4 regions of the Halomonas sp. Cn5-12 genome follow, and region 2 is predicted to be linked to each of the others. Evidence: predicted binding sites of a transcription regulator. Region 2 holds the regulator's gene; each other region holds the start of a gene.

Region 1 (5,726 bases), on a different contig from region 2:
GTGGGGGGCACCCCTGTACCAGAGGCCGTGGGGTTAAAACTTATGCTGGCCGGGGCTAAAGAGCGCTGTGACGACGATGATGCCCTGCTGCAACATACCGATATGTTGTTTGATGACCTTTACCAAGCATATTTGGCGGGAGACCCAGGCCGGGAGTGAGTATGCGCTAATAGTGAAAAGGCCGGGTTTACCCCAGCCTTTTGCTAGCGACCCTTATGGCTCGAAGGGTTCCAGGCTAATTAATCGCGGATCAGGGGACGTGCTGAAGCCGTCTTCAAAGGTAAACCAGCTAACGCTATGAATCGCTGTAGGCCTACCAGTGTCAGGCCCGGCAAGCCATTCGCCAGATGTACTTCGACATGCACCGCCGGTGCTTCCAACCCCACGCCCGCCCGCGTGGCCACAATCGCTAATGTCATGGCGCTCCCTCGCAACGTCTCTCAATTGGCTCACTCAGTTTAATGAGTCTGCTCGTTGGCTAAGCCTACTTTATTTCAAGCGTTGAGCGCTACTGAGCGGCCAGCGAGTAAAGCGTTAATGTGCCCCCTGGGCGTTCAATGCGCTGCTCAGTTCGCGGGCAAAGCGCTGGGCGGAGGGCAGGGCGCCAAAGCTCCAGACTGGCGGCAGGCGCAGCAGATGGCCATGTTGAACGCTCGGCAATTGTTGCCACAGGCCGCTCTTTTCCAACTGCGCTTCCACCCCTGCGGGGAGCGGGTCAACGATGACCAGGGTGGCGTCGGGGTAGCGTGCCAGCGCCTCGATACCGACCAAGGCGAAGCCCCAGGCGTTGGTGGGCTCATCCCAGGCGTTGGGCAGCGCCAGCTGTTCCAATACGGCGTTGTAGAGGCTGTTCTCGCCAAATACCCGCACATGCCGAGCATCCATGAACTGCACCATCAGCAATGGAGATGCGTTGCCGGGCGGGTAGCGCAGCTCGCGCATCAGCTGCTGGGTGTTCTCGATCAGCGCGTCGGCTTCTGCGTTGCGTTCGGTCAACTCGCCCAACTGGCGGGTGAGGGTCTGCATTTCCTGCCACGTATCGGTGCCTGGCGAGTAAAGGGCGAAAGTGCCCACCGGCGCGATGCGCTCCAACCGAGGAATCAGCCCGGTAAACATGGGCGAGAGCAGGGTTTGCTCAGGGGGCGATTGGGCCAACTGCTCGAAGTTGGGCTGGGTGCGTAGGCCAAGGTCGCTGACGTGCTCCGGGATACGCGGCTCGCCTACCCAATCGTGATATCCCGGCTGTTGCGCGATACCGCTGACCGGAGCGCCAATCGCCAGCAGCGTTTCGGCGATGGTCCAGTCGATAGTGGCCCACTGGGCGTGGCTGGCGGTGCTGAACAGCAGGGCTGCCGCGAGCAAGCAGCTGCGGGCCAGGGTCGGGAGTCGGGGGATGCAGCGCATGAAGTGGGCACCTGACAATAAGCGCTTTATTTAAACGATTCTGTTTATCAATTGCAAATGGAAACAGCGGAGGTCGCACAAGTCGTCAGCGCGAGACGCCTCAGGGGCGTAACTGCTCCAACATGGTGCATGAGGTGGCTTTCGCCATGCCTTCGCGCGTTTGATGCGTCACAAAGTGAGCCGTAAGGGGTCAGGCGGATAAGCGCGCTGGGTGCCTATCCAAGGCCACCCAGCGTTGCCTCAGCTTGGGTTGCCGGGGGTGGGCTTGCCTTGCTCGGCAGGCTCAACGGGGGCTGGCGGTACTTCGGCTTCCATGGGGGGGGGCTGCGCGGCGCTGGCCGCTTCCACCGTGGCTTCCAGGCTGGCCACCTGACGCTCCAGCGCTTCGACACGCGCGCGCGTGCGCTGAAGCACATCCATCAAGATATCAAAGTCTTCTCGTGATACCAGCTCCAGGCGGTCGAAGGCGCCTCGTACCACTTGCTGCACGCCTTTCTGAATGTCTTCCGGGGCCTGGGAAGCATTCTGTAAACGGTCGCCTATCTGCTGGGCTAAACGGCTGATGCGATCCTGGGGCGTCATGGCTCTCTCCTCAAACGGTGGCGCATAAATGTGGATAGCTTACCTGTAAGGATACGCAACCCTTTGCCAAACCGCATGCCCCGCGTGCGTTTTCTCCTGCAGTGTGCGCATGCATCAAAAAAGAGCGTGCCGCTTTTATTGGTGATCGTTTTTAGTGCATGGGTGGGTGTGAATGGATGCGTAGTCGCCTTGCCAGTGGCTGTAAAGCGCACTTTTGAAACCTTAAGGGTATGAATTTCAATGATAAAAAATACAGTGGCACGGTATGAGCATTAGCAGGGCAAGCACTAAATTCGGGCGGCCACGCCGCTCTCCACCGAGTGGGACTGAACCAGCAGGGGAGATCCGGGATGAAACTCATCACCGCTATCATCAAGCCTTTCAAGCTTGACGACGTTCGTGAAGCACTCGCCGACAACGGCGTGCAGGGGATTACGGTTACTGAGGTCAAGGGATTTGGTCGGCAGAAAGGCCACACCGAGCTGTATCGCGGTGCCGAGTACGTAGTGGACTTTCTGCCCAAGGTGAAAGTGGAAGTGGCCGTGGACGATGCGCGTCTGGAGAGCGTGCTGGATGCCATCTGCAGCGCTGCCAACAGCGGCAAGATCGGTGACGGCAAAGTGTTCGTGACGCCGCTGGAAGATGTCATTCGTATTCGTACCGGAGAGCGTGGCGCCGACGCGGTATAGGCCTGCCCACACAACGACGACCCACTACGTATAACTTCTCTTGGATCACGGGGAACACCTGATGAACGAGCTTACAGAATTGAGCTATGCGCTCGATACGTTTTACTTCCTGATTTGCGGCGTACTGGTCATGTGGATGGCCGCCGGCTTCTCGATGCTCGAGGCCGGTATGGTACGTTCCAAGAACACCGCTGAAATTCTGACCAAGAACATTGCGCTGTTTGCCATTGCCTGCACCATGTACCTGCTGGTGGGCTACTACATCATGTACTCCAGCGGCGAAGGCGGTTTCCTGCCTAGCCTTGGGTTCCTGATCGGTACCGAGAACAGCGTCGATGCGGTGCTGGCCGGTGGTGAAGATGCACCTTACTACTCCATGCGTTCGGACTTCTTCTTCCAGGTCGTGTTCGTCGCAACGGCGATGTCGATCGTGTCGGGTGCCGTGGCCGAGCGTATGAAGCTGTGGGCCTTCCTGGCCTTCGCGGTGGTCATGACCGCCTTCATCTACCCGGTGTCTGGCTACTGGACCTGGGGCGGCGGCTGGCTGGATGGCGTTGGCTACTCTGACTATGCGGGCTCGGGTATCGTCCACATGGCCGGTGCAGCAGCAGCGTTGGCGGGTGTGCTGGTACTGGGCCCCCGTAAGGGCAAGTATGGCAAGGACGGTTCTATCCACGCGATTCCGGGCGCCAACATGCCACTGGCCACGCTGGGTACCTTCATCCTGTGGATGGGCTGGTTCGGCTTCAACGGTGGCTCTGAGCTGAAAATGTCCGATATCGGTTCAGCTAACAACGTTGCGCAAGTGTTCGTGAACACCAACGCAGCGGCTGCCGGTGGTGTCATCGCCGCGCTTATTCTAGCCAAGCTGTGGTTCCGCAAGGCGGACCTCACCATGGCGCTGAACGGCGCGCTGGCTGGCCTGGTCGCCATTACCGCAGACCCGCTGTCGCCTTCTGCGCTGGGTGCCGCCTTGATTGGTGCCATCGGTGGCCTGATCGTGGTCGCTGCCATCATCACGCTGGACAAGCTGAAGCTGGATGACCCTGTGGGTGCTATCTCGGTTCACGGTGTGGTCGGTATCTGGGGTGTGTTGGCAGTACCGCTGAATAATGGCGATGCGTCCTTCGGTGCACAGTTGATCGGTATCGTGGGCATCTTTGGCTGGGTCTTCATCGCAAGCTTAGTGGTATGGCTGGTGCTGAAAGCGGTCATGGGTATCCGCGTTAGCGAAGAAGAAGAGTATGAAGGCGTCGATATCGCTGAGTGCGGTCTGGAAGCCTATCCCGAGTTTAGCGTTAAGAAATAAGCTTGCGCTAATCATGTGAGCTGGCGTGCTCCTTTTGGCCTCCCCACCGTGGGAGGCCTTTTTGTCCTTCCCAGGTAGGTTGCATGCTGGTTGTTATTAGCTAGGTACGTACTGGTTTTTTTATTCTCCGCCCTTGGCGGTGTATGCTTAATCGACTGGGTAACGGGCTTGGCTATGCGAGCGCCCCCGCTAACCTCGATGGTTATGACAATCGGTTAATAACGCTGTCTGCATGACAGCAGGCCACCAAGCTAGAGGATGTCGCAATGAAATTGATCTCAGCCATTATCAAGCCCTTCAAGCTTGATGACGTACGCGAATCGCTCTCGGATATCGGCGTGCAGGGCATTACGGTAACGGAAGTAAAAGGGTTTGGCCGTCAGAAGGGCCACACGGAACTCTACCGTGGCGCGGAGTACGTGGTGGATTTCCTGCCTAAGGTGAAGCTGGAAGTCGCCGTCGACGATGATATGGCCGAGCAGGTGATCGACGCGATTACCCAGGTCGCCAATACCGGCAAAATCGGTGACGGTAAAATCTTTGTGATGCCCCTTGAGCAGGTCATCCGTATTCGTACCGGCGAAACAGGTAAAGACGCTGTCTAACCACGGTGAATGGTAAGGCGTGAACAGTGAGTCGCGCTGAATCGACAAAGCCCCTGTGGATAATACCCACAGGGGCTTTGTGCAGAAGGCGACGATGACACGGGCTACGATTTTCTATTCATCCTTCACCTTTCACCCTTCGAACGAGGCTCACTTCTCAACGAAGGCGCGTTCGATGACGTAGTCGCCCGGCTCGCCCATACGCGGGGAGATGTTCAGACCCAGCTCATCGAGCAGGGCGCTGGTGTCGTCCAGCATCGCCGGGCTGCCGCAAATCATCGCGCGGTCTTGGCGCGGGTCGATGGGCGGTAGGCCGGTGTCCTCGAACAGCTTGCCGGTGCGAATATGGTCGGTCAGGCGACCCATGGTGTGAAACTCTTCACGGGTCACCGTGGGGTAGTACACCAGCTTCTCGGCGATCTCTTCGCCCAGGTACTCGTGGGCGGGCAGCTCTTTGGTGATGAAGTCGGCGTAGGCCAGCTCAGAGACTTCACGCACGCCATGTACCAGCACCACTTTTTCAAAGCGCTCGTAGATTTCCGGGTCTTGGATCAGGCTCATAAACGGCGCCAAGCCAGTGCCGGTCGAGAGCATATACAGGTTGCGGCCCGGCAGCAGGTCGTCGCACACCAGTGTGCCGGTCGGCTTGCGGCTGACCATGATCTGGTCGCCCACTTTCAGGTGTTGCAGGCGCGAGGTGAGCGGGCCATCCGGCACCTTGATGCTGAAGAACTCAAGGTGATCTTCGTAGTTGGGGCTGGCGATGGAGTAAGCGCGCATCAGGGGTTTGCCGTCCACTTCCAGGCCGATCATAACGAACTGGCCGTTCTTGAAGCGCAGGCTGCGCTCGCGAGTGGTGCGGAAGCTGAATAGGGTATCGTTCCAGTGGTGAACGCTTAACACTTCTTCCAGGGCAAACTTGCTCATGCTAACTCCTCCAGGGGCAGCGAGGCCTAAGCCTTGCTCACCATATTCCAAAAAAGAATAAAAAACAGCTCTATAGGTTGCTCTCAATTCTAAATAAGGGTGGTATATCTGTTAAGCAAATTATCTTGATAACGCTTATCTTTAAAATCGATATAGCCCTTTCGCGGACCACTCTACAGATAGGTTTTGGCCATGCACTACACCCTGCGA
Region 2 (5,726 bases):
TTTTTATGTGATCGCTTGGGTAGCCCGCTATTCCCCGATTGGTTTGGGTTAGAAGAGCGCCCGATGGAAGTGGGAGCAACGGCTAGTTCACCGTTTGATGCGGAGGGTGTACAAACCCGTAGCAACCGGTTTATTGATCAGGGGAGGGTGGCGAGTTACATGCTCTCTGCCTACAGTGCGCGTCGTTTAGGGATGCAGTCCACGGGCAATGCAGGCGGCGCGCGCAACATGCGCTTGTTAGCGCCGTTAACGCCGCGGGAAGAGCTGTTAACACAGATGGGGCGTGGTATTTGGGTGACCGAGCTCATGGGGCAGGGCGTTAACGGCGTCACTGGCGACTATTCCCGGGGAGCAGCGGGTTTCTGGATTGAGAATGGCGAAGTACAGTACCCCATTGAGGAGTTCACTATTGCTAGTAACCTCAACAAGATGTTCGCGGGGCTAAGCGGTGTGGGAAGTGATACGGATACCCGTGGCAGTATTCACACGGGTAGCTGGCTGATTGATGCGATGACAGTGGCAGGAAGCTAGTCGACAAGTGCTGACTTGGTAAACTAGCTACTGGTCTTCGTCAAACCGTGCGTCGAACAGAGCTTCAATGGCATCTAGCGCCTGTTCGGCGTCGTTTCCTTCAGCGGCGACAGTGAGCTCGGTGCCGCAGGGGGCGGCCAGCATTAGCAGCGACATAATATTGGCGGCATCGGCTTTCTGCTGCTGCTTATAAACCACGATATTCGCGGAAAACTGCTGGCCACATTTCACCAGTTTGGTGGCCGCGCGGGCATGAAGACCACGCTGGTTGGTAAGTGTTAAGGTTCTTTTGGGCACTCTGGTTCCTTTTTGCCGAGTGGGTCTTGAAACTTAGGTCTTGAAAAACTTAGGTCTTGAAAAACTTAGGTCTTGAGAAGCTTAGGCCTTAAAAGTTAGGTCCTGAAACTCAGGGCGTGCTGGCAGCGGCGGGTGTGGTAACGCATGGCACCGCAGGCTCTTCGCTCAGCGTGTATTGTAACCCCAGCTCACGGTGTCTCAACTGTACTTCTCCGGTCTGTTTAACCAGCTTTTTAGCAAGCTGTTCGACCATATAAACAGAGCGGTGTTGCCCGCCGGTGCAGCCAATAGCCACGGTTATATAACTTCGCTGGCTATTTTGGTAAGCCGGAAGCCACTTTTCCAACCAAGCCTGAATATCATTGGTCATTGCCTCGACCATTGGGTAGCTACTTAAAAACGCCACTATATCAGCATCACGCCCTGTAAATTGGCGCAGGGTAGGGTCCCAATAAGGGTTGGGCAGGCAGCGAACATCGAAGACTAAGTCGGCATCCATGGGTACGCCGCGTTTGTAGCCAAACGACTCAAACGTCAGTGTTAGCTGATCTTTTCGCTGGTGGGCGACTTGATCAGTAATGCGGCGTCTCAGGTCATGCACGGATAAGCGCGACGTATCGATCAACAAGTCAGCGAGATCGCGAATTTCAAGCAGCGTCTCTTCTTCTTTATTGATGGCCTCTTCCAACGTCATTTCGCTATCCCGGGTAAGCGGGTGGCGACGGCGGGTGGCTGAGTAACGCTCCAAAAGAATGCGCGCATCCGTGGTCAGATAGATGACCTGAAAACGAATTTCTCGCTGGCGTAGTTCTTCCAGTAAAGCTGGGAGGCGTTCAAGCGCCGTAGGAAGGTTGCGCGCGTCAATGCTCACTGCTAAGTGAGTGCGCTCGCCTTGCTCACGTAGTTCATCAACTAATGAGCCCAGCAGCATGGCGGGTAAATTGTCGATAGCGTAGTAGCCAAGATCCTCTAGCGCTTGTAAGGCGATAGATTTACCGGACCCTGAACGGCCGCTAATGATCACCAGTTGCATAGCGTCTCTCTTGGCTTGCATGGGAGGAAATTATCGCTGCGTGCAGTGGCCACCGCCCATAAAGCCTAGGCGGCTTGTTCGCGAATCTTGGCGGTAATAAGTGCTAAGAGTTCGCGCTGACTATCGGCTTTACGTAACTGCTGACGCGTATGGGCGTCGTTCATAATAGTAGCCACTTGGCCAAGCAGTGCTAGGTGGGTGTCATCTGCCTCTTCTGGTACCAGCAGCACAAACACAAGATCCACCGGGTCGCCATCAATGGCGTCGAAGTCTACTGGCTCAGCAAGCTTTAAAAAGCCAGCAATGGGTGCGCTACAGTGAGGACTGCGAGCGTGGGGGATGGCAACCCCGTTGCCTATCCCCGTACTGCCTAGTCGCTCGCGGCCAATGAGTCGGCTAAACACCTCTTGGCTATCTAGGCTGGGTGTATTTTGGGCGATAAAGGTGCTGAAAAACTCCAGCACCCGTTTTTTGCTGCCCCCGGGAACGTCATAAAGCACGCGCTCCGGGGGGAGGATGGTTTCCAACGTCATTGAGTTAACGCACACCAGCGCCCTGGGCGCGAGCTTGTGCTTTTTCCTTATGTTTAACGAGTTGACGATCGATTTTGTCTGCTAGCGCATCAATAGCGGCATACATGTCGTTATCAAGCGCTTCGGCGTGAAGGTCTGCACCGGCAGCGTGCAGTGTGCAGGCTGCTTGCTGGCGCTCCTTCTCAACAGATAAGGTCACTTGCACCGTGGTAATGTTGTCGTAGTGGCGTTCAACGCGCTCTAGCTTTTCGTTAACGTAGTCGCGCAAGGCGTCAGTCAGTTCAACGTGATGACCAGTGATGTTTACTTGCATTGACGTGCTCCTTATCCATCGGACTGTACTTCGATTGTAACCCTTTTTACGCTATTGCAAAGCCCTTGCGTTGAGTTTGTTCATACGTACCGCTTAACTAGCGTAAACGGCGGCGCTCACTTGACGAGGGAATGCCCATTGACTCCCGATATTTTGCGACAGTACGCCGTGCAACGCTAATGCCCCCCTCTTCAAGCAGAGTCACCAAGCGGCTATCGGAGAGCGGTTTTCCTGAGGGCTCATCCTGAATCAGCTTTTTGATGCGGGCGCGAATGGCTGTGCTGGAGTGGCTGTCGCCGCCGTCTTGGCCGCTTACCTGGCTTGAGAAGAAGTACTTAAGCTCGAAAACGCCCCGTGGCGTGTGAATAAATTTCTGCGTGGTCACACGAGATATGGTGGATTCGTGCATCTCTACCGCTTCAGCAATATCCGCTAAAATCAGCGGTTTCATTGCTTCTTCGCCATGCTCCAGAAAGCCAATTTGGCGTGCAATAATTTCACGCCCAACTCGTAGCAGCGTGTCATTGCGACTCGATAAGCTTTTGATCAGCCAGCGGGCTTCTTGGAGGTGCTCTTTGAGGAACTGGTTGTCTTGGCTTTTGTCTGCGCGTTTGATCAAGCTGGCGTAGTCGGGCTGTATACGCAAGCGTGGTAGTGCTTCTGGATTGAGCTCTAAATGCCAACCTTCATTGTCGTGCCGAACGACTAGGTCGGGGGTGATGTAGCTGTCGTCGGTAACGCCATAGGTGCTCCCAGGGCGTGGGTCAAGGCTGCGAATTAAACGGATGACATCGTCAAGCTGCTCGTCATCAAGGCTTAAACGGCGCTTGAGAAGCCGCATATCGTCTTTGCCTAATGCTTCCAAAAACTGGCGAACCAGCCGTTTGGCGGGCATTAGCAGAGGGGTGTCCTCAGGTAGTGAGGCGAGTTGCAGCATCAGGCATTCACGCAGGTCTCGGGCAAAGACGCCGGTGGGCTCAAATTGCTGCAAGCGCAGCAGGGTATTTTCCACTTCCCGCTGGCTTAAGCTGTCATGGCCTTGGGCTTTTAATCCTTCCCGAATGTCATTAAGCGGCTGGGTGAGATAGCCGTTGGCATCCAGCGCATCAATCAGGCTTTCCGCGATGGCGTATTCTCGCGGGCTAAAGTCTGTCATGGCCAGTTGCCATAGCAGGTGGCCATGTAGGCTTTGTCCAGCGGCTTGGCGCTCGAAGTCGGGGCCTTCACTGCTGCCACCCAGGCTGCCTATGTCTTGATAGGTATCTGACCAGTCACTGTCGACGGAGAGTTCGTTGGGGATGCTCTCGGACCACTCAGCCTCTTGAGGCTCACTGACAGCCTGCTCGCCAAACTCATCTTCTTGCTCAAGCATGGGATTGGCATCTAGCGCTTGCTGAATTTCTTGACGAAGGTCCAGCGTCGATAGCTGAAGCAGGGCGATAGCCTGCTGCAGCTGAGGTGTCATGGTCAGCTGTGTGCCGATACGCAATTGGAGAGAAGCTTTCATGACCATCTGAGAACCACTCGTTAATCAGAAAGCTCCACCCTAGAGCGAGTTATGGCTTGGTGCAAGTGCAATAAGCATGCCACTAAAAGAAATGCTTCTGCAGGTCACTGTTTAAAGGCGGAAATCAGCGCCTAAATAGACATCTCGAACCTTCTGGTTGTTGAGGATTTCCTGGGCGTTTCCACTGGCAATGATGTGACCGTCGCCAACAATGTAGGCAATATCACAAATATCCAGCGTTTCACGAACGTTATGGTCGGTGATCAATACGCCAATGTGGCGTTTCTTTAACGCTCGAATGATAGCTTTAATTTCCCCAACGGAAATCGGGTCAACCCCGGCAAAAGGTTCATCCAGCAGGATAAAGGCCGGTTCGGTGGCCAATGAGCGGGCGATTTCAACACGGCGGCGTTCGCCCCCAGAAAGACTCATGCCTAAGTTGTCGCGTATATGAGTGATGTGAAAATCTTCAAGTAGTAACTCAAGTTGTGCTTCCCGGGCGCTTCGATCAAGCTCTTTGCGTGTCTCTAAAATGGCCATAATGTTGTCAGCCACGGAGAGCTTGCGGAAGATGGAAGCTTCCTGGGGTAGATAACCAATCCCTGCCATGGCGCGTTCATGCATAGGAGCATGAGTGAGGTCAAGGTCGTCAATGCCTACTTTGCCCGCATCCAATTTGACCAACCCCACAATCATATAAAACGAGGTGGTTTTACCTGCACCATTAGGGCCAAGTAGCCCAACCACGCTACCTTGAGTGATTTCCAGATTAATATCTTTAACCACACGGCGGCGCTTATAGCTCTTCGCTAAATGATGGGCGTAGAGCGTTTTTACTGGTGTGGGGACTGGGGATGTTGATGCTGCCACGTGGCCACTTCCTATTGTTCGGGCTGAAGGGTCATACGAATACGCTGATTTTCACTGCCGCTAACGTCAGAGCGTGCTTGTACTACTTCTTGATCGATAAAGTACTCTAAACGTCCACCTTGGAAGTGATCTCCTTGCTGGGTCAGCTCAGCTTGGTCAATCAGCTCAACCCGGCGTTCGGAAACGTGATAAATAATCCGACGCGCCCAGCCTTCTATAGGGGTTTCTTGGTCTTCAATTTGGTTACGCAAGTAAGCACGCTCGCCCGTAGCGATGGCGCGAGACAACTCGCCAGCATTGTTACGCTGAATTTCGACACGCTCTCCGCGTAGCTGCATATTGCCTTGGCGAATGTCAACGTTACCGGTGTACACGGCTGTCCCTGCTCGTTGGTCAAGGTCTAACCGGTCGGCCTCCACATGAATAGGCGCTTGGTTTTGTGCCGCTACAGGCAGTGCAATTGTGACAAGCGGCACGGCTAGGGCAAGAAGTGCAGTGCGGATTAGAGCATTCATCAGATTTTGCGCGAGAAACCCGGTGCTTTAGCGCCGGGAGGGATAGCGCGTCGCCCGCAGGGCGACTGGGTTACGCCACCGCCTGTCCCGCTCCTCCTGTTAGGTGGGTGAAGGGTGTAAAGTGATA
Region 3 (5,726 bases), on a different contig from region 2:
CCAGGCACTAAGCTGTGCAGACCCATCAGCAGAGCGCCTAGCCGTAATTGATTACTCGCTCCCCTCTTCAGAGCCACGCATGTGGGTATTTGACCTTCACCAGCATACCCTGTTGTTTGAAGAGCTGGTGTCACATGGCCAGGGCTCTGGCGATGCGGTGGCTAGTGCTTTCTCGAATACACCTGACAGCCATCAGTCCAGCATTGGCCTGTTCCGCACTATGAATAGCTACTACGGCCGTAATGGCTATTCGCTGCGCCTGGACGGCCTGGAGCCAGAAGTGAACGATCTAGCTTTTGAGCGAGCAATTGTTATTCACGGCGCCGACTATGTTAGCGATGACTTTATTGCGCAAACCGGCCGCCTTGGCCGTAGCCACGGCTGCCCCGCCGTGCGTGAAGACATCACATATCCGCTGATTGATAGTTTGAAAGAGAACCAGTATGTCTTTGCTTACTACCCTGATGAGGAGTGGTTAGCTACTTCTCAGGTGATTAACTGCCCTACCGCACTGTCGTTAGCTCGCCGCTAAAGGGTAGGTAACAATTAAGAAAAGCAGTCGTGAAGCATGAAAATACTCCCTCTTTTTATATGCAAGAGGTTGATTTTGATCGTGAATCGATACTCTTTCCAGGCAGACATGGAAACCCTCTGCAATACTCTGTGATAAAAGATCACACAACGCTCCGCTACTGCAGGTATTGGTCATGTTTGCCTTTATGCACCCCTTTCAAACGATCCGCCGTTTAGAGCATGAAGTTACCGAGCTGCGTACTCAGCTTGCGACTGAAAAAAGCGTTCATGGTTGCCGTGCTATTAGCCTGATGACACCGGTTGAATCGATCAGCATGCTCCAGTCCAAAGGAGCAGATATGCTGACTTCATTAAGCACGGGGGCCGAACACCATGCCGAGCAGTTAGCGAGTGAACGGGCCACTTTGTCAGACCTATTTGCGCGGTTTCATCATGCCGAACAAACGGCTCAGACGATCAAACACCAGTGTCAACGCTTCCAACAGGCAGATGTTCACTATGCAGCCCCGCTCGCTAGCGAACAGGCGCTGCACGAGCTACGCAAAATCGGTGTAGAGCTATCCCATAACGCCGGGCATACCCGTGCACTTGCCATGACCACGGCGCTAGAGGAGGCTCATATACACCAGGAGCCCTCTGGCTTACCTGCTATCGTCAGCGATATCCAGCACCTTGCCGACCATACGCAGCATCTAGGCCACCAATTGGATCACTGGATTGAGCAGGTTGCCATATTGCTAAAAGAAGATGCTCGCGTGCAGGCCCATCAGCGGGAAACATCTACGGCGCTGGTCAATGCAGCCCAAGCGGCAGAGCAGGTGATAGAGCAACTCATGGATCAAGCACGTCATATGTATAAAGTGATTCACCACAGCACCACGACGGCCTGTTTGCACGCTGCCAAGCTAGAGCACGCCGTTTGGAAAAGTCGGATCTACCACCAGCTACTTTCCGCCTATTTCGAGGACCACATGGTGGATCATCAGCACTGTACGCTAGGCCGCTGGTACTTTACGGGCGAGGGGCGGCGCTACAAACATACCGAGGCGTATCGCTCGCTGGCGGCTCCTCACCGCCGCTTCCATGAAAGCGGCTTGGACGCTTTGCGCTATGCAAGACAAGGGGATCATACGGGTCAACTGGCCTCCCTAGCACTAATGGAGGAAGCAAGCGTAGCACTTGCTAAGCAACTTGATCAGCTTATGGAGCAGGCTGTTTATGAGATACCGATGTCAGCAAGTCATCCTTCACCGCTTGCTGATGCGCCTTAAATTGCTCCCCATATAACACTCCTCCCGTAATGCGTTATTTATGCCATGCTGAGCATGGAACTCATAACGCAGACGGTGAGGATGACGATGGCAGCTGCAAAGAAGCTAGATCTCGCGCTACAAGGCGGTGGAGCCCATGGTGCTTATACCTGGGGAGTTATTGATCGACTTCTGGAAGATGACCGTATTGAGATTGAGGGCATTAGTGGCACCAGCGCAGGCGCTATGAATGGCGTAGTCATGGCAGATGCCCTTACCCGTGGTGGTAAACAGGCCGCCCGGCAATCTCTCAGGAATTTTTGGAAGGCGGTAAGCCGCGCGGGCATGGCAAGCCCTATCCGCCGCTCGCCGATGGATGTACTAACCGGCAATTGGAGTTTGGAGCACTCCCCCGGCTATATCGCCATGGACTTGATGACTCGCCTGGTGTCGCCCTACCAACTCAACCCGCTCAATTTGAATCCATTGCGCGATATTGTGGCGGCCCACATCGACTTTGAGCGGGTACGCCAGTGCGACCAGCTAAAGCTCTTTGTGGCAGCTACTAACGTGCGCACCGGCAAACAGCGTGTGTTTCGTCGAGAAGAGATGAGCGTCGATGCGGTCATGGCATCGGCTTGTCTGCCCTTTATGTTCCAGGCTGTGGAAATCGACGGCGAAGCATATTGGGACGGCGGCTACATGGGCAACCCAGCCCTCTTCCCCTTAATGGAAGAGTGCAGCGCAAGGGATATTCTGTTGGTACAGATCAACCCGATTCGCCGTGATGAACTACCCACCTCCGCTTCGGCCATTATGAACCGCCTTAACGAAATCACCTTTAATGCCGCGCTGATTAAAGAAGTGCGCATGATCGCGCTGTTGAAACGCACCCTTGAAGAGCAGGGTATTGAAAACTGCTACCAGCAGTCGCTTTTTCACCGCATTAGTGGCGATCAGGCACTCGATAGCTTATCGGTTTCAAGCAAACTCAACTCTGAATGGCCATTTTTATGCCACCTGTTTGACCAAGGGAGAGAAGCCGCCGACAACTGGATCACGGCTAACTTTGATGCCATCGGCCAACGCTCAACCCTGGATATTGATGCAGTATATCTGCACGAATAACTCCCTTCAGCCATCCAGCACTGCCCCAACTTGGCGCACTCTGCTCATGAGGAGTGCGCTCACTTGATTAATCTAGTGATTTTATTTCCCTTAGCACTGCTTTGAAAAAACAGTAAGCAACTGATTTAAATATTTAAAAAGACAGATGGCGGAGTATTTGCTTATTGCTATGCAGTAGTAGTAGGCGTGGACCAGGCCCGCAAGGGTACGAGTGCGTCGAACCTGACCTTCAATGGCGAAGGCATGTTCTCGTAACCACGCAACGCCTGATGCGTTGTGTCTCGGCAAACTCGTTCTATGCTCTGTGAGGCCATCCATGGACATTCGCAATAAAGCCAACCGCATTCGACTGTTGAACTTCTCAACACCGCAAATGCGCGCGTTTCACCTCTCCTGGTTCGCATTTCATATCTGCTTTTTCGGCTGGTTCGGCATTGCGCCGCTAATGGCGGTGGTTCGCGAGGATCTATCACTCACCCAAACCCAAATCGGCAATACCATTATTGCCTCGGTGGCGATCACCGTGGTGGTGCGCCTGTTGATTGGCGTGCTGTGTGATCGTATTGGGCCACGTAAAACCTACACAGGCCTACTGATGCTCGGGTCCATTCCGGTTATGGGCATTGGTCTGGCTAACAGTTTTGAAACGTTTTTGCTGGCCCGCCTAGCGATTGGCGCTATCGGCGCTTCGTTTGTGATTACCCAGTACCACACCACCATGATGTTTGCGCCCAATGTGGTTGGCACAGCTAATGCCACGAGCGCAGGTTGGGGCAACCTAGGCGGCGGCACCACACAAATTGTTATGCCGTTGATTTTTGCGGGCATGCTGATGCTAGGCGTTAATGAGGCGCTCGGCTGGCGTCTGGCCATGGTCGTGCCTGGCGTAGTGCTATTTTTTACCGGTATCGCTTACTGGCTGTTCACTCAAGATGCCCCAGACGGCAACTTCAGCGAGCTGCGCGCCCGCGGTGAACTACCGCCAGCCACCGGAGAGCATGGCGCAGCCCAGAGCTTTTTAGCGGCGGCAAAGGATATCCGCGTTTGGGCGCTGTTTGTGGTGTACGGACTCTGTTTTGGGGTCGAGCTGACCATCAACAATATCGCGGCAATCTACTTCTTCGATAAATTCGATCTTACCCTGGCAACCGCCGGCTTAATCGCAGGCCTGTTCGGCTTAATGAACATTTTTGCTCGTACCCTTGGCGGCGTTTTTTCCGACCTATTCGCTAAACAGGGTGGGCTAAAAGGACGCGTCCGCTGGCTCTTTATCGCCCTACTATGCGAAGGCATCGCTCTCGTCACCTTCTCGCAAATGCATGTACTCAGCTTGGCGATTGGCATCATGCTGGTATTTAGCCTGTTCGTGCAGATGGCGGAAGGCGCCACCTTTGGTGTGGTGCCCTTTATCAATAAAAAAGCCTTGGGCGCAGTGGCCGGTATTGTCGGTGCAGGCGGTAACGTGGGCGCTGTATCGGCAGCGTTTCTATTCCGTAGCGAAAGCCTCAGCTACCAGCAAGGCCTCTTTTACCTCGGCTTAACCGTATTGGTACTTGCCTCCTGCGTACTGGTCGTTCGCTTTAGTGATGCCACCGAAGCAGAAGAAGCCAGCGCCTATCGTGATGCGGTAGGCAAAGACACAGGAGCAGGCGCACTGTCATTGCGTTAATATTAATTAACACCGCCCCTGCATGCGCATCGCTGTGGGGGCTTTTTACCTTTAGGCGGCGAGTAATAAGGAAATCAACATGTCTTCTGCCCAACAGCTACTCTTAACCGCCCTGCGCTGCGACATTGATAACCTTAACCACCTAGCAACCACAGCAGATATCGTCAGCGATGTCAGCCAGTTTATTCATGTGCTTCAACGCGAGCGAGGAGCCTCGACGATTTACTTAGCCTCAAAAGGCAAGCGTTTTAAAACTCGACGAGCCACTTACCTGCAGCATAGTCAAGCGGCGGAAGCCTCGATGCGTCAGCGTCTCGAAGCGCTTAGCCAGGAGTCACGGCCACAGGCGACAGCGCGCTTATTACGCCGCATTGCTGCCGTCTGGCTGTCACTGGATGAACTAGATGTATTACGGCATGCAATTGAGACCTTCAACATATCGCCAGATGCAGCAACTCAAGCGTTTAACCATCTCATTAGCAATCTCTTAGCGATTGTTTTTGAAGCGGCCGACACAGCGGTCGACCCAGACATTACCCGTGCCCTGGTCGCTATTTTTCATCTTATGCAGGGTAAAGAGCTGGCGGGGCAAGAGCGCGCCTGCGGCGCCTTTGGTTTTACTCTCGGTCATTTCGACAATGCCCACCGTACGCTGCTGAACCAGTTGGTTGACGCCCAACAGCGCTGCTTTGACACCTTTGTAGAATTTGCCACCCCAGAGGCTCTGGGGACTTGGCAACAATCCCTCTCTCCTAGAACACTGGCGGACATTTGTCAGTTGCGAGATATTGCTTGCCAGCGCTCTCACCACCAAACGGCATCAGGCAATACGTTAGGTGAAACCTGGTACGAGCTCACCACCCTACGTATTGATACGATTAAAACGGTTGAAGACACCCTGAATACCCAATTAACGGCCCTTTGCCATCATAAAATTGTCCAGGCCCAAGCAGAGCTAGAACAAACGAAGGCGAAGCCTGACAGACCGCTGCCTGCGCCCTGTGAACAGTTACTAGCCCTTCACTCTACTCAGCCGCTTGGCGACCTAACCGCCAACGCCCTCAACTCTCCGCTTAGCCGCTCACTACTGGAGCTCACTCATGCTCAATCCAGCCGCTTACAGGGGCTAAGCGACGAGCTGGAGA
Region 4 (5,726 bases), on a different contig from region 2:
CGCCGTGTCCGGCAGGGCATCCGGCCCCAGGGCTGGGGCGGCACCGCTTTGTTGCGGCAAAATGAGCGATGCGGGTTCCTTAGGCAGCTCGATACCGTTGGCGTAGTACTGCAGCAGCGTGTCATACACACTGTTATCGCCTACCAGCATGGCGCCCAGCAGCTTCTTACCGTCGCCCGTGACGACCAGTTTGCGGTAGACCTGGGTGAGCGGGTCGAGGTAGCGGAACATGCGGGCACCAGGGTTCTGGTTGCCGTGGGCATCGCCAATGGAGCCGACATCCACACCCAACAGCTTGAGTTTGGTGCTCATGTCGGCACCGCTAAAACGGTCATCGCCCCCCGTTAGCGTGGCGACGGCCGTTTTGGCCATTTGGTAACCAGGGGCGACGAGGCCGAAGATACTCTGATTCCATAGCGCTACCTCGCCAATGGCGAAGATGTTCGGGTCGCTGGTGCGGCACTGGTCGTCGATCACCACGCCGCCGCGTTCGCCGATGCTCAAACCGCACTCTCGGGCGAGGCTGTCTTGCGGGCGAATACCGGCGGAGAAGACGATCAGGTCGGTTTCCAGCACCTTGTCGTCTTGGAAAACCATGCGTAGGCGGCTGGTGTCGCCGGGTTCGATACGTTGAGTCGCACGCTCGGTGAGGACCTGAACGCCCAGGGCTTCAATTTTCTCTCTGAGCAGCTCGCCGCCTTCGCTATCCACCTGCATGGGCATCAAACGCGGGGCGAATTCCACCACGGCGGTGTCCAGGTTCAGTCCGCGCAGCGCGTTGGCGGCTTCCAGGCCGAGCAAGCCGCCACCGACCACCACGCCGTTGGTGGCGTTTTTGGCCGCTGCCTGAATGGCATCCAGATCATCCAGGGTGCGGTAGACCAAACAGCCGTCGCTGTCGTTGCCGGGAATGGGGGGCACAAAGGGGAAAGAGCCGGTGGCCAGCACGAGCTGGTCATAGGCGTAGTGGCCTTGTTCGGTCACCACCCGCTGCTGTTCGCGATCGATCGAGGTGACCGCTTCGCCGCTGCGTAGTCGAATGCCGTGGCTGCGGTAGTAATCGGCATCACACAGGGCCAGCGACTCTGCGTCGCGGCCGCTAAAGTACTCGGATAGATGCACCCGGTCGTAAGCGCGATGGCGCTCTTCGCCAAAGATAGTGACGTCAAACCCGGCCAGCGCGCCGCTTTCCACCAGCTGTTCGGCAAAATGGTGGCCGACCATGCCGTTACCTACAATGATCAGCGTTTGTTTGTTGGAAGACGTAGTGGGAGTAGACATTGTGTGATTCACCATAGCTAAGCCGCCTCACGGGGGAGAGATAAAGAGGGTGACGAGGTGTCGAGATGCGCATCGAGCGCCGTTTGGGCATCGGTGGCGCCAAACAGAAGCAGGTGGCGGCACGCGGTTAAATCGGTCGCGGCCAGCGCCTGCTCGAAGTACCAGGGGCCGTGGCGGGTATCGCCATACAGCACCGCGCCGACGAGGCGGCCTTGCTGGAGCAGTAAGCGGCAGTAGTCGCCGGTTTCTGGGTCTTGGTAGCGAAGTTCTTCGTGCTTGGCGGCGGCCTCGGTGGGGCCAAAGGCAAACAGGCTGACACCGCTGACCTTGAGTTTGGTGGCCGTGGGGGCTTCTTGATACGCCGCGGGCGTTTCACCACACAGCACGGCGGCCAGCACGTCCACCTGCCGCCAAATCGGTTCCACCAGCCCGTAAGTGTGCTGCTCGAACTGGCAGCATTCGCCTAGCGCATGGATGTGGGCGTCGGAAGTGGTCAGGTGGCCGTCCACGACGATGGCGCGATCGCAGACGAGTCCACTCTGCTGTCCTAGCTCCGCATTCGGGGTAATGCCCGCCGCCACGATGATGCTATCGGCAGGAAGCTTTCGGCCATCGCTCAGGGTGACCGACTGCACCTGTCCTCGACCGTTATCTTCCAAGGCGGCGAGCGATGCGCCGGTTTCAATGAGGATGCCGCGTTCGCGCAGCGTGGCTTCCAGCAACTGAGCGGCGGTGGTGTCTAGCTGACGGTTCATCAACCGATGACTGCGCTGCAAAACGCTGACGGTGAGCGCGCGTCCGCCCCGTTTGCGCAGCCCTTCGGCGGCTTCCAGCCCAAGCAAGCCGCCGCCAATCACCACGGCGTTGCCGCCTTGCCGAGCAATGGCTTCCAAGGCGCTGACGTCGCGCAGGTCGCGAAACGTGTGAACACCGTCGAGCGTGATGCCGGGCACCGCTGGCAGCGCGGGGCGCGAGCCAGTGGCCAAGACCAAGCGGTCATAGCGTAACGTGTTGCCGCGATGTGTGATGAGCAGGCGGCGTTCGCGGTCGATGGCGGTCACGCGGTCGCCAAGTATCAGCGTGACGTCGTTATCGGCGTACCAGGAGGCGTCTTGCAGAGTGAGCGCCTCGGGCGCCAGTTCGCCTGCCAATAAAGGGGAGAGCAAAATACGGTTATAGGCAGGCACCGGCTCCTCACCCACCACCGTAATGCGGTGGGGGCGCTGGGGATGTCGAACCAGCGCGTCGAGCAGTCGCTGGCTCGCCATGCCGTTACCGATGATGACGAGGTGGTCTGTCTGTGAGCACCGGGAAGCGATTTCCATGGGTAGCTCCTTTGGTTGAAGCATCATGTTCAGCAAATAAAAACGCCCCTGGCACAGCCCTCTCAAGAAGGGAGTGTCAGGGGCGTCGTTGCCCGTTGGCGTCGTCGATAACGCGCAGCAACCGCCGTTGGTTGCCGAACTGTCTTATCCTAGTGGTCAGCAAAAAGCCCGCCAGCTCTTGCCGCAGGTGGATTTAATTCAGCTTAATCAGCGTATTAAGCGTTTTTGAGGATTCGGTGGGCCGCGCATAGTTGAGTTGGCGTGCCCTACTTTGGTGCTTGAGCGACGATTCATGCACCCCCTTTAGCCGCTTATTCGACAAAGAGCATTCCTTTAGCGAGTAATGAAAATACAAGCATGTTTATAAGTTATTGTTTTTATAATATTTAATGGTTTTAAGGCCGAGTGGGCGCAGGGTTTGCATTTGTTCAAGTAACAAGGAACAACGGCTCAGTGCAGGGTCTTTGCTCATAACGATCACAACCATAAATTGCGTCGAACAATACCAACGGCAGCAAATCACTGATGAGTACGGCACCGGGTAAATGGTGCCCCTGAGACAACGGCGTCCAGGCAGGCTTCTTTTGAAGCTGGCTTGGGCGCTTTTTGCTTTTTAACGCGGGAGGAAACTGCCATGCCACAGGCCAATCGGCTCGCCCGAACCACCTGCCCCTACTGCGGCGTCGGCTGCGGCGTTACCGCCACGCTGGAGAACGGGCAGCTCATCGCCGTCGAAGGAGACCGCGAGCACCCAGCCAACTATGGCCGCCTGTGCGTGAAAGGCACCGCGCTGCACGAAACGCTAGGAGAGCAGGGGCGCTTGCTGAAGCCGCGCGTGGACGGCCAGGAGGTCTCTTGGGAGCAGGCGCTCACCACCACCGCCGAACACTTGCAAGCGCAGCGCAGCGCCCATGGCCCGCAGTCGGTGGCGGCGTATCTGTCTGGGCAACTCTTAACCGAAGATTATTACGTTGCCAACAAGCTGTTTAAAGGCTTCTTGGGCACTCCGCACCTGGATACCAACTCGCGGCTCTGCATGGCATCTGCCGTGGCGGGCTACAAGCGCGCCTTTGGAGCCGATGCGGTGCCTTGCAGCTATGAAGACCTAGAAGAGGCAGAGCTGGTGGTGCTGGTAGGGTCTAACCTTGCCTGGAATCACCCGGTGCTCTATCAGCGCTTGAAGGTTGCCAAAGAGCGCAACCCGCTGATGCGGGTCGTGGTGATTGACCCCCGAGTGACTGACACCTGTGAAATGGCCGATCTTTACCTGGGTATTCGTCCGGGTAGCGATGCGTATCTGTTCAACGGGCTGCTGGCGTGGATGGACGACCATAACCGATTGGATGGCGTGTACTTAGAACGCCACACCGAGGGGTTAGACGACGCGCTGGGCGCTGCCAAGCAGAGTGCAGGCAGCGTGGAAGCCGTTGCTCGCGAATGTGATGTGGATCCTGAACGCCTGGAAACCTTCTATTACTGGTTTGCCAGCCAGCTCCACGTGGTCACGCTCTACTCTCAGGGGGTGAATCAATCCTCCAGCGGTACCGACAAGTGCAACGCGATCATCAACTGCCATCTAGCGGGCGGGAAAATCGGCCTGCCGGGGGCGGGGCCGTTTTCGATCACTGGCCAGCCCAATGCCATGGGCGGGCGGGAAGTAGGCGGGTTGGCCAATCAGCTGGCGGCGCATATGGATTACCACACCCCGGGTGCGCGTGAGTTGGTTAGCCGCTTCTGGACTACCCAGCACTTAACGCCCGTACTACCGGACGCCCCGGGTTACAAGGCGGTGGAGCTCTTTGATGCCATCGAGCGTGGCGAGATTAGCGCCCTGTGGGTGATGGCCACCAATCCAGCAGTGAGTATGCCGGATGGGGAGAAAGTGCGCCGCGCGCTGGCAAAATGCCCGCTGGTGATCGTCTCGGAGTGCGTCGCCAATACCGACCTGCTGCCCTTTGCGGATATCGTGCTGCCCGCGTCGGGCTGGTCGGAGAAGGATGGCACGGTGACCAACTCGGAGCGGCGCATTTCCCGCCAGCGGGGGATGCTGCCTCCCCCCGGCGAGGCCAAGCACGACTGGTGGATACTCTGCGAAGTAGCAAAACGCTTAGGGTGGGGCGAAGCCTTCGATTACACCCAGCCATGGGAGATTTTCGATGAGCACGCGCGCCTTTCAGGCCATGAAAATAACGGCGATACCCAGCGGCTATTCGACATTTCAGGGCTGGCAGGCCTGGGCCAATCGGCTTATGATGCGCTCGCTCCGATCCAGTGGCCCGTGACTCAGCAGGCCCCCCGTGGAACGGCAAGGCTGTTCGAAGATGGCCGGTTTGCGACGCCTAACGGTCGCGCGAAACTGCTGCCGATTACGCCGCGACCGCCGGCGCAGCCACTGAGCTACGATTACCCGTTGCGCTTGAATACCGGGCGTATACGGGATCAGTGGCATACTATGACGCGTACCGCCCGTGCGCCGCGCTTGATGAACCACCGCGCCGAACCCTTCATCGAGCTGCACCCGGAGGATGCCGCCCAGGCGGGCTTAACGGATCAAAGCTTGGCCAAGTTGACCGCTGCCGCCGGGGAGTACCGTGGGCGGGTTCGGGTCTCCAACGCCCAACGCCGAGGCGAGGTGTTCGTGCCGATGCACTGGACCGACTGCTTTACCAAGCAGGGGCGCAGCGGCGCATTGATTCAGGGGTATACGGATCCACTGTCCGGACAGCCGGAAGCCAAACAGGGGGCGGTGGTGGTGAACCCGCTTCCCGCTGCTTGGCAGGCGACGCTTCTGCTCGCCAACGACGAGCTTGCCGAGCCACCGTCGCCTTGGTGTCGCAGCGATTACTGGGCGCGTATCCCGATGGCCAGCTGCACCCGTTGGCAGCTAGCGGATAGCCAGCCAGTTAAGGATTGGCTGGCACAGGTGGAAGCGTGGTGCGGCATGCCTGTCTCTTTGTGGTGTGACGACCCGGCAACGGGTAGGCTGCGCGCAGCGGGAGTAGTGAACGGGCGGCTGCGCTGGTGGTTGATGGTGGGGCCACCCGACGAACTGCCCGGGCTTGCCTGGCTTGAAGCGCGCTTCAATGACGCTACCCTGGAGACACAGCACCGTAGACGCCT

What was found. The regulator sigma-54, encoded in region 2, starts transcription at its own class of promoters, with help from an activator protein. The targets are predictions, from matches to a motif close to TGGCACNNNNNTTGCTNT.
Region 1: L1249_RS09085 (P-II family nitrogen regulator) is a predicted target of sigma-54. The motif match lies at 2,243-2,260, and genes of this name have one in related genera.
Region 3: L1249_RS15595 (NarK family nitrate/nitrite MFS transporter) is a predicted target of sigma-54. The motif match lies at 3,059-3,076, and genes of this name have one in related genera.
Region 4: L1249_RS15865 (nitrate reductase) is a predicted target of sigma-54. The motif match lies at 3,014-3,031, and genes of this name have one in related genera.

The regions. Positions count from the first base shown of each region.
Region 1 covers NZ_JAKGAY010000013.1:15,845-21,570, reverse strand. Annotated here, with positions in the region: gene L1249_RS09105 (chromate resistance protein ChrB domain-containing protein) at 1-159, shown strand, start outside; partial or broken gene L1249_RS17680 (ATP-binding protein) at 309-419, opposite strand; gene L1249_RS09095 (ABC transporter substrate-binding protein) at 535-1,404, opposite strand; gene L1249_RS09090 (accessory factor UbiK family protein) at 1,645-1,986, opposite strand; gene L1249_RS09085 (P-II family nitrogen regulator) at 2,337-2,675, shown strand; gene L1249_RS09080 (ammonium transporter) at 2,737-3,984, shown strand; gene glnK (P-II family nitrogen regulator) at 4,251-4,589, shown strand; gene L1249_RS09070 (ferredoxin--NADP reductase) at 4,740-5,516, opposite strand; gene L1249_RS09065 (LysR family transcriptional regulator) at 5,709-5,726, shown strand, end outside.
Region 2 covers NZ_JAKGAY010000001.1:247,353-253,078, reverse strand. Annotated here, with positions in the region: gene pmbA (metalloprotease PmbA) at 1-531, shown strand, start outside; gene L1249_RS01220 (HPr family phosphocarrier protein) at 559-828, opposite strand; gene rapZ (RNase adapter RapZ) at 938-1,861, opposite strand; gene ptsN (PTS IIA-like nitrogen regulatory protein PtsN) at 1,927-2,394, opposite strand; gene hpf (ribosome hibernation-promoting factor, HPF/YfiA family) at 2,399-2,707, opposite strand; gene L1249_RS01200 (RNA polymerase factor sigma-54) at 2,805-4,220, opposite strand; gene lptB (LPS export ABC transporter ATP-binding protein) at 4,326-5,084, opposite strand; gene lptA (lipopolysaccharide transport periplasmic protein LptA) at 5,096-5,599, opposite strand; gene iscB (RNA-guided endonuclease IscB) at 5,670-5,726, opposite strand, start outside.
Region 3 covers NZ_JAKGAY010000039.1:19,850-25,575, forward strand. Annotated here, with positions in the region: gene L1249_RS15580 (murein L,D-transpeptidase catalytic domain family protein) at 1-532, shown strand, start outside; gene L1249_RS15585 (CZB domain-containing protein) at 873-1,805, shown strand; gene L1249_RS15590 (patatin-like phospholipase family protein) at 1,893-2,912, shown strand; gene L1249_RS15595 (NarK family nitrate/nitrite MFS transporter) at 3,229-4,581, shown strand; gene L1249_RS15600 (nitrate regulatory protein) at 4,661-5,726, shown strand, end outside.
Region 4 covers NZ_JAKGAY010000042.1:1,243-6,968, reverse strand. Annotated here, with positions in the region: gene nirB (nitrite reductase large subunit NirB) at 1-1,281, opposite strand, end outside; gene L1249_RS15870 (NAD(P)/FAD-dependent oxidoreductase) at 1,299-2,606, opposite strand; gene L1249_RS15865 (nitrate reductase) at 3,241-5,726, shown strand, end outside.